One region of the Brevibacillus sp. 7WMA2 genome, then DNA from elsewhere that is predicted to be linked to it. Evidence: a T-box and tRNA genes for the amino acid it is inferred to sense, from the RefSeq annotation. Region 1 holds a T-box; the other holds one or more tRNA genes.
What was found. The T-box of region 1 lies ahead of leuS (leucine--tRNA ligase). A T-box ahead of a tRNA ligase gene usually reads a tRNA of that ligase, here a tRNA-Leu.
Positions count from the first base shown of each region.

Region 2: it has a tRNA-Leu gene. The T-box ahead of leuS (leucine--tRNA ligase) is inferred to sense a tRNA for this amino acid. The anticodon was not compared.

Region 1 is NZ_CP048799.1:5,234,401-5,239,754, reverse strand. Features, by position in the region: gene comER (late competence protein ComER) at 47-871, shown strand; gene leuS (leucine--tRNA ligase) at 1,171-3,642, opposite strand; T-box leader at 3,794-4,052, opposite strand; gene GOP56_RS22620 (class I SAM-dependent DNA methyltransferase) at 4,092-4,835, opposite strand; gene rsfS (ribosome silencing factor) at 4,845-5,195, opposite strand; gene yqeK (bis(5'-nucleosyl)-tetraphosphatase (symmetrical) YqeK) at 5,207-5,354, opposite strand, start outside.
Region 2 is NZ_CP048799.1:138,356-143,709, forward strand. Features, by position in the region: gene GOP56_RS00730 (cytochrome d ubiquinol oxidase subunit II) at 1-839, opposite strand, end outside; gene GOP56_RS00735 (cytochrome ubiquinol oxidase subunit I) at 836-2,158, opposite strand; tRNA gene GOP56_RS00740 (tRNA-Gly) at 2,434-2,507, opposite strand; tRNA gene GOP56_RS00745 (tRNA-Leu) at 2,517-2,603, opposite strand; gene GOP56_RS00750 (aspartyl-phosphate phosphatase Spo0E family protein) at 3,245-3,412, shown strand; gene GOP56_RS00755 (hypothetical protein) at 3,747-4,484, shown strand; gene GOP56_RS00760 (hypothetical protein) at 4,594-4,746, opposite strand; gene GOP56_RS00765 (hypothetical protein) at 5,089-5,283, shown strand.

The sequences.
Region 1 (5,354 bases):
GCATGACTTGTACCGTTCTTTACAAAAAAAATATGGAGGGATTATCATGCAACTTGGGTTTATTGGAACTGGAAGTATGGGGGGCATGCTCATACAATCTTTTATTCGATCTCAGGCTGTGTTACCCGACCAAATTAGAGCCTATAATCGAACCCCAGGAAAATTGGCACTTCTACAAGAACAATTTCCAGAATTGCAAATCGCTATGAGCAATGTTGACGTCGTTACAAATAGCGATCTGATTTTTTTATGTGTCAAGCCAAAAGAATATCGATCAGCATTAGCTGAATTCGCATCTGCTCTTTCCGGCGAACAGGTCTTGGTTACAATTACAAGTCCCATAGTAGTAGAAGACCTGGAAAAATTCGTCCCTTGTCAGGTCATACGTGCAGTTCCAAGTATCACTAATCAAGCTTTGAGTGGACTCATCTTGCTCGAATACGGTCGTTCTGCCACAGATGAGTCAAAGGATCGTTTACTCCACCTTCTATCACATATCGGCCTCCCCTTGGAAATTCAAGCTCCATTTTTACGAATCTCGGCAGATATCGCTAGTTGTGGACCTGCCTTTCTCAGCTATACACTGCAACAAATAATTCGGTCTGCGGAAGAAGAAACTGGTCTACCCCACGAAACAGCCGTTCATTTGACAACCCAAATGCTAATTGGAGTAGCTGAATTATTAAAACAAGGACATTTTACCCTACCAGAGCTACAGGCGCGTGTCTGCGTACCAGGAGGAATTACCGGAGAAGGGCTACGAATTTTACAAGGTTCCCTACCTGGGGTATTTCATCATGTATTCCGCATCACACAAAAGAAATTTGAAGAGGATCAACGAGAACTGAAGGAACAGCTGGAAAATTGGTAGTCAGTATTGGAAAGAATCATGAAAGAAAGATTTTATAGACATGGCTGTTTTAACCTATTACGTTCATCCTTACGCCAATAGCATGGGGCTTTATTATGTGGCAGATGATTTATTGACCTCGATTATTCACCTAAAATTCAATATGACTTATATGTACTACTTATTCCATGTACATAGGTAACATATAGGAGAATAAAAGAGTGTCAACAATTCGCAAAAGAAAAAAGCCCCCCTCCTATAGCTAATTTCTAGCATCAGGAGAAGAGGCTGTCTTTTTTACACGAATACGAAACAGATGATTAACCTACTACAATATTAACCAGTTTACCTGGGACAGCAATTACCTTACGAACAGTTTTACCGTCAATAAGTGCAATTCCTTTTTCATGAGCAAGTACATGCTTCTCTAGCTCATCTTTGCTAAGTCCGTTAGCGACTACCATCTTGTCACGTACTTTACCATTGATTTGGATTACGATTTCTACTTCATCCAGCACCAATGCTTTAGGATCAAATGTTGGCCATTCCTGCATGTGTATGCTACTAGTCTTACCGATCAATTGTTGCCACATTTCCTCAGAGATATGTGGTGCGATTGGTGCTAGCAGAATGATAAGAGTCTCCATGGCAAAAGCAAAGGTACCGCGGTCTGATTCTGCTGGGTAGCTGTACATCTTATTAACTAGCTCCATAATCGTACTGATCGCTGTATTAAAGGTATAACGCTCACCAATATCTTCTGTTACCTTCTTAATCGTATGATGCGTAGTACGGTACAAATCTTTGGCTGCATCATCATTCGCAGCTACTTGATAAGAAGCTTGGAATAATTCTTGATTGCTTTCTACCAAACGCCATACACGATTCAAGAAACGGAAGCTTCCTTCTACTCCAGTATCTGTCCAGTCTAGATCGCGTTCAGGTGGAGCCGCAAACAGAATAAACAAACGAACCGTATCCGCTCCATACTTCTCAATCATTTCGTCTGGGCTTACCACATTGCCTTTTGATTTAGACATTTTAGCCCCGTCTTTTAATACCATTCCTTGTGTTAACAAGCTACGGAACGGTTCGTCGAAGGACAGCATGCCTGCATCATGTAGCACTTTGGTAAAGAATCGGGAATACAACAAGTGCAGGATTGCGTGTTCAATACCGCCAATGTATTCATCGACTTGCATCCACTTGTCTGCGTTCTCTTTAGAGAAAGGCAGTTCCTTGTTGCTTGCATCAGTATATCGTAAATAATACCAAGAAGAATCGATGAAGGTATCCATTGTATCCGTCTCGCGTTTTGCTGCTCCACCACATGTTGGGCACGTGGTTTTCATGAATTCCTCAGAGCTAGTCAATGGATTCCGTTTTCCATCGATAACTACATCTTCTGGTAATAACACAGGCAGTTGTTCTTTTGGTACTGGTACTACGCCACAGCTATCGCAATAAATGATTGGAATTGGCGCGCCCCAATAGCGTTGTCGAGAAACCAGCCAGTCGCGAAGACGATAAGTGGTAGACAATCCGCCTTTACCTTGCTGTTCAAGTACATCAGCAATCGCTTTAATCGCTTCACGGTTTGGCATCCCATCAAATTGAGCAGAGTTTATTAAGGTGCCGTCTTCTGTATAAGGCGCATCGATACCAATTTCCTCAGCTAGAATTTCTGGATTTTCCGGATTAATAACTACTTTAATCGCTAAATCATACTTTTTCGCGAATGCAAAATCACGTTCATCATGGGCTGGCACACCCATTACAGCACCTGTACCGTAATCAAGCAGTACATAGTTGGCTACCCAGATCGGTACTTGCTCTCCTGTTAGAGGATGCTTCGCGTATGCTCCTGTGAACAGGCCCACTTTTTCAGCATCAGTCGCTGTACGAGTAATGTCGCTTTCTTTCTTCATTTCTTCGACAAAAGCAAGAACAGAAGCTTCTTGTTCTTTACCAGCGATCAATTTTGGTACTAATGGATGTTCCGGTGCCAATACCATATAACTTACACCATAAAGCGTGTCAGGACGAGTTGTAAATACTTTTACCTGCTCATCATTAAGCTCTGGAATTGTGAAAGTAACATTAGCTCCTTCGCTTTTCCCAATCCAGTTCTTTTGCATCGTACGTACTTTTTCCGGCCAACCAGACAATTTGTCTAAATCCGTCAACAGACGTTCTGCATAATCAGTAATACTAAAGAACCACTGTTCCAAATCCTTCTTCGTTACTTCTGAATCGCAGCGCCAGCATAAGCCATCAATTACCTGCTCATTCGCAAGCACGGTTGAGCATTCTGGGCACCAATTTACAAAAGCACGTTTGCGATATGCAAGACCTTGTTCTAGGAAAGTTAAAAATAGCCATTGCGTCCATTTATAATAATCTGGGGAGCAAGTCGCCACTTCACGACTCCAGTCAATACTTACACCCAGACGGTTTAATTGCATTTTCATAAAATCAATATTTTCATATGTCCATTTAGCTGGCTGTGCTCCGAATTTAACTGCAGCATTCTCAGCCGGCAAACCAAATGCATCCCAGCCCATTGGGTGCAATACTTGAAAACCACTCATACGCTTCAAACGAGCAATAACATCCCCGATTGAATATACACGCATATGGCCCATGTGCAAACGCCCAGATGGATACGGAAATTGCTCAAGGCAGTAAAATTTAGGCTTAGAGGAATCCTCCACCGTTTTGTTTGTTTTTTGTTCGTTCCATTTTTTCTGCCATTTGACTTCCAGCTCTTGTGGATTATACGGCATAGACATTTGCTACATCCTCCTTCTACTCTTTCACAAATCCTTCTTACATTGGTAACATGTTTAAAAGGTTACCCGCGTCTCATGATTAGCAGACAAAAAAACCGTCTTGCCCCTAAGACACACAAAAAACCTCACATCTCTAACAGCCGAAAAAGCTGCTAGGGACGAGAGGTTGTTTTTCTTCTCGCGGTACCACCCTAGTTAGCAAAGCAACAGTTTAACATGATGAAATGTTACCCAGTGCCCTACTCCCTTCCTTTTCCGTAACGTGGACAGACGCTTTTGCCTACACAACGAAAGTCTTCAGCAAAAAAGCAATGAGGGGAGTTCCAAAAAGAATCGGGTTGACTCGCACCTACCGTCAACTCTCTTATGCCGGATCTAGCTTTTGTACTAGGCCTCATTTTCGCTTTGTTCATATATGAATCGATTATAGTCGTTTTTACCGGAACATGTCAATCATGAGGACGTTTGGCTGAAAAAAATAGCCGTTCACTTTCAGCAACAGGAGGAAGATTCACAAAATCAGCAGTTAGCTTAATTTCTTCAAAGCCAGCCTCTCGTAGCCACAAAATAATCTCTGTTGGCTGATAAGCTCTTTGGTATTGTGTTTCTTCCCGTTTTTGATAGCATCCATTTTCTACCCGAATAAAGAAAGTAAGATCATGCTCTACTTCCATTCGCTCTTCATCCGTATAGCATTGCCAGATGTAATTGATCTCTTCATCTACATGCGTAAATGTGTTATTTCCAAAAAAGGTGAGAATTTTATAAGGACTATGTACATCAAAAAGGAAAGTTCCACCTGGTTTTAGATGCTGGTACACACGCTGAAACGTAGCTTGCACAGCTTCCTTTTCCGTAATATAGCTAAGGCAATCACAGAAGGAAATAACCGAATCAACCGGGCTGACAGAGAGCTCTGTCATATCTTGTTCAACCCAATTAATATCAACATGTGCTGTCTTCATTTTTTCGTAGGCAATTGCAAGCATCTCTGGCGATAAGTCAACACCGGTTACCTGATAGCCTTTTTGGGCCAGAGGAATGGCAATACTGCCTGTACCACATCCCAAGTCAAGAATTGTCTGTGGCTTACCGTGTAGCTGCCAATAATCCTCCGCCCAAACCAGCCAATCCTGATAAGGCGTATCCGCCATCAACGCATCGTAGACTGTAGCTAAATGCGTATATGACATAGCCTTTTCCTACACTTCTACAGTGACGCGAGGTGCATCAGACCATAGTTTTTCAAGATTATAGAAGTCGCGTTCTTCTTTATGGAAAACGTGAACAACTACATCTCCACAGTCAACTAATACCCAACGACCTTGTTCTTCCCCTTCAATACCACGAATATTATACCCATTTTTATGCACCTGATCACGAATTTCACGAACAATCGCCTGTACTTGACGCTCATTGTTACCGTGACAAATGATAAAACGGTCTGCCATAACTGAGATGGTGTGGATGTCAAGCACCACAATATTTTCTGCTTTTTTATCTTCACACGCTTTATATGCTAGTTGAAGTAATTGATTGTCTAATTGTACCATGAAAGGCCTCCTCATTCTATTACAAGATCATTATAAGCAAGCAAAGTGAGCGGATATACCCGCTGTTTTTTTTCAATTAAAAACCGTATTGTTCCTCCGAGCGCAAGTGCTAACGCCTGATTCAAGTCTTGCTCTGCTAGGCACCTAATGTCCTCTACA
Region 2 (5,354 bases), 260 kb from region 1:
TAGCTGGCTAACAGGTACTGAATGATAGCAGCAATGGTAGCGAAGCGTGGGAAGCTAAGCCAGCCTTTTCGTCTAGATGTAGCATATAACGATGCGTAAGAGAGTAGGAAAAAGCCAGCAGAAGCGACTAGCCAGCCAGTCTGAGAACGCAAATTGGCATAAATCCAAGAGGCCTCGCTGGACATGGTAATTACGACCGCAATGGCCAGCACAATTGTGATAGGGCCTACAATCCGAGCATCTCTGCGATAAATTTGAAATGCTTCCCGTTCGCCAAGAACATTGGAAAAATCGGCTAGCAAAAGTGAGGAAAGAAAAAGAGTACTAGTAATCGCCAGCCCAATATACATATATTCATGTGGACTTGAAAACAGTCTGAGTAGCTGAAGCTGTTCGTAGCCGTTTTCAAGTGTAATAAAGCCGCCCTGTGTGATTGGCAATACACTGATTAATAGGGCAGGAATCAAGATACCCGTAATGCCTGAGATTATCGACATCATTTTACGATAATCCTCTACTACATGAGAAAAAACCAAGAAGGCACTTCGCAACAACAGCAAGAGCAATATTAAACTGCCAGGTATAATCAATACAGTGCCTAACGTATAGGTAGCTCCCGGGAAAAAGGTAACAAGTGCTATGACGATCAGTACGATAAAGACATTCGTTACTTCCCAAGAGGGAGAAAGATAACGATTAGCGATTTGGGTTGCTTTGGTCTGATCGCGATCCCGATAAATCATAGACCAAAAGCCCGCACCAAAGTCGATGGAAGCAGCGACCGAATAGATAAAGACGAACCCCCACAGCATGGTAACTGCAATAATGGTATCACTCATGCTTCTCCCTCCAAGCTGATGGGATGTCGGCGGAAATAATAACGGAAGACTAGGATTGTTGCGATAGCCATGAACAGATAGATTCCTAAGAATAACAGAAATAGCGCACCTAAGCCCTGTGACTGGGTAGTAGCATCTGCTGTTTTCATCACACGATATAAAATCCAAGGCTGACGGCCGGTACATGCGAAAATCCAGCCAGCCTCAATACCTAGCATAGATAAAGGTCCACTTAGGACAAAAATCCACAATACCCATCGAGGATAATGAGAATGCTTGAGCCATTTTTTCCAAACAAAACCGATAAAACCAACAAAAATGAGTGCACCACCAACCAACACCATAAAATTAAAGAGGGTATGGACAAAGAGTGGAGGCCATTCGTCCCGCGGGAAATCATTTAGCCCTACGACCACCTCATTTGGTGTATTTCCCGCTAGCACACTTAGCACCCAAGGAATTTCAAGTCCATATTTTACTTGCTGTGTCGCCTCATCCGTGATTCCACCGATAACAAGAGGAGCATGGGACTGTGTCTCAAATAAACCCTCTGCCGCGGCCAATTTTTCTGGTTGATATTGATGCAAATGCTGAGCAGAATCATGTCCATTGATCCCTGTCAGTAAGGAAAATGTACCACCGATGACCAGCCCCATTAATAAGGCTTTTTGATGAAAGGCATATTCACGAGACGTTTTATTGACCTTCAGCATTTTATAGGCCGCGATCGATGCAATGACAAACGCACCTGTCATATAGGCGGAAACAACGACATGCCCGGCTGTAACAAAAAAGCTAGGGTTAAAAAATGCTTTCCAAGGGTCGACGTCAACCACTTCTCCATTGACCAAATGAAAGCCGGTCGGAGTCCCTTCAAAGGCGTGAACATTGGTAATGAGCACAGCGGAAGCAGTGGCCCCAATTAAAACAAGTAGTACACTTACAATTCGCATTTTGGGAGAGAGACGGTGTGCTGCATATACATAAATAGATAAAAACAAGGCTTCTAAAAAAAAAGCAAAGATTTCAATTTGGAAGGGGAGAGAGATAACCTTGCCGACGACTTCCATAAAACCGGGCCATAGTAAGGATAATTGCACACCTGAGATCGTTCCAGAGGGAATAGCGATTCCAAGTAAAATGGCCTGTCCTTTGGTCCAGCGCTTTGCCATTAGGGAATAGTCGGCGTCCTTTGTGCGCTGATACAACAGCTCTGCGATTAAAATCATTAACGGCAAGCCAACGCCAAGCGAAGCAAAAATAATATGAAAGCCCATCGTCATACCAAAGGTGCTTCTGGCGATCAGAATTTGATCCATATCCCAACAACCTTTCTCCGTAACAAGTTCCTCCTTACCTTTGCATTTTTTTCCTGTTATTATGCATGAAGGTTGGAAAAAGGCTCCATTTGGCTTTCAATATTGACCCCACCATCGCTATACCTATCGTTCTAAAATATCAAACATTCATTGTTGCAATTACTTTTTATTAGTCCCCAATTTGCTCTCACTAGGTATAGTTATGAAAAAAGTAGGTAACAGATAAAAATAAAAAAGACCTTGTTAACAAGGTCTTTTACGATGGTTATATTGTATGGAGCGGGTGATGGGAATCGAACCCACGCGACCAGCTTGGAAGGCTGGAGTTCTACCATTGAACTACACCCGCATATATGATTGGTGCGGACAAGAGGACTTGAACCTCCACGGTGTTGCCACCACTAGAACCTGAATCTAGCGCGTCTGCCAATTCCGCCATGACCGCAAAATTAGTGCGTTTTCTAGCGTTGTGACCGCGTCTTTATTGACGTCCTGTAATAGATCGTTCTGGCAACCGTTAGGCTATAACGTTGGACTATCGCACTATTACGGATTAGACTCTACAAAAGCGCGCCTCGCAACTGACAAAATCTATTTTAAACCAAACGGGCTATACCTGTCAATATCCGAATTATTCCGAAATATCAACGCATTTTTCTAACATAAGATGAGGTCAGGTTGAGAACAGCTAAATGATTAAGGTCTAATCTCGTTCTTCGTGGCTGGCGTTCTTTTTTGTTCAGAAACTTTCGAATTGTACTTAATACGCTGTCACTGTAAATTATAGGAAGAGGTTTGACTATAACCATGATTTTTCAAGGCGCTATTAATTAGCGTCTTTTTTTTGTGAAAATTTTGTGATTTATTGTCGGAATTTGAAGAACGTTTCAAATTTTTTATTCCACATCAAATATCGAAAAGGTATGGTAAAATAATCCACAGGAGGAAGAAAGGAGGGTTTGGAATTTTTTCTTATAACTCAAAGGGACGTTCCCTAGTCGCCATACTAACTGGAACGCCCCACCATCATGAATAACAAAAATTGTTATTCGGATTAATTGTATCACTCAAATAAAGGAATGTGAAATGGAAAATACCCAATCGAAAGATGATCTACAGAAGCTTATAGAAATCCTCCGCCAAGAACTAGAACAGTTATACTTCAAAAAAGGCTCATTTCTACACCCAACCGTACTACAACTGAGCCAACAACTAGATGAGTACATCGTAATCTTACAGAAGCATAGACGCTAGTTGGTCGATATGAATAAAGTTGTACGGGAAACTTTACAAAGCCCAGTACGGGGAATAATTATAAAGCCGTGGTTCAGCTATTCATTGAAGACCTCTTAGGAGGTTAGTATGGGGTGACTCCCATCGAGACAGTGATCATGCAAGAAGAATCAGAAAACAAAAACTAAGACAAAGTGGTTAGCACATCGTCTAGGTCTGAAAAGTAAGCCAGAGATGTAGACGTTTTTCTCGAAACAAGAAATAGTAAACCTAAAAAGTCCATAAAACGAACCAAATTCCAGAAAATATGTTAATATTTTAATATTAGCTTATTAGTATCGTTGGGGAGGATAGTATGAAAAAAAAGACTCTTGCTTCATTAGCAACACTTTTGGTATTATCTGTAACAGTCTTTTCGGGGTTAGGGTTATCAGGTGTAAGTGCGAAAAAACATGAAACACCAAATGAAGATTTTGTCTACCTAAATGAGCAACCAGTTAAGACTAATGAGGTTATCTATGCAACTCCTGAAAACCAGGAAGAATTAGTAAAAAAATACGGTTTGGAAAAACCTTCTCAAACAGCTAAGTTACGATCAATACGAGTAATTGATACGCCTGCAGAAATGGAACAAAAACACGGAAATGAACACAAAAATAAAACATTAGCTCTTGGGGGATATCGTTTTGAAAAAGAGAAAACCAAAAATGTAGATGGATCAGACGAAATTGCCCGGGGTAAATATTTTTGTAACAAAAAGTCAGGTTCTTGCAAGGCAGAAATCGCTTTATCAGCAAATGAAGATGTAAGTGTAGAACTTAATGCAACATTCGGAGCAAGCTATAATGATGTAGTATCTGCAGAGTTCGGGTATTCGGTAGGAAGTACTGTAGGTGTTTCAACAACAGTAAATGTACAAAATGAATCAATACCTGCTAAAAAGACTTGGATTGTTGTGGGATACCCAGTATATAAATCTACTTTCTTCAAGCTTTACGATGACTCTATTTTTGGCTCAAGATATATTGGAAGCGGAACATTTATGGTTCCTAAAAGATCAAGTTTAGCTGTTACAGATTGGATTCAAGGTTAAACCCTAGGTTTGATTCTGAATATAAGCATTACGTAAACAAACGTCCGAACCTAAATTCGGACGTTTGTTCTTTTATTATCATTATTTATTCCTTTTCATGAAACAAAAATTACTTATTCTGCGGCTCCTGTCCACTAGCAATCCTTACCCAATCTGCCCGTTCCCCAAGATATTGAGTCAGATTCTTCATTCCCATTGCATCACTAACTTTCCATTGTGTTTTGAATACTAAAATGATCTCATCTGCAAGCATTCTATCCATCGTTGTTTCCTCCTTTATAATTGCATCCCAAAAATCTTTTTCCATACAGTTCATGTCCACATTACCGTAAATCCCAGCCACTTTCCCACAGTGGGAATACTGGAATACCGCCCCTTCTTATACGAAATCGAGGGCGAGATGAATCCTATCTACTTGCAGACGTGGGATATAGCTAGGTGTCTAGCAATCGGGCTACTTGTATGCTGGCATATGTATCGAATGGATAAAAGAATGGCAATACAAACAAAGAGAGTAGCTATCTAATGCTTGCGGATTTTTTTCCGCTGATGTCGATTTAACTCAGAAATTCGGGGTAAAAAGAGATAGAAGAGTAAACAAAAATTGAAACGAAATGGCCTCCTCATACGTATGGATATATATAATACTACCGGAGTAGGAATTCTGGTTGAAAGCGAGGGACATAAGGTGGAAGATAAAAAGAAAATTCGCCACATGTTATTCTTCACTGGTTCATTCGGGTTTGCTGTCTTCGCTATGGTTGTTGTCACCGAGATTATTCGTGTCTCCATGCACTAGTCTCATACTCAAAAAGCGAATATCGAACATAAAAGTGACTCGGATAGAAAGAGAGGCGGCCATTACGGCCG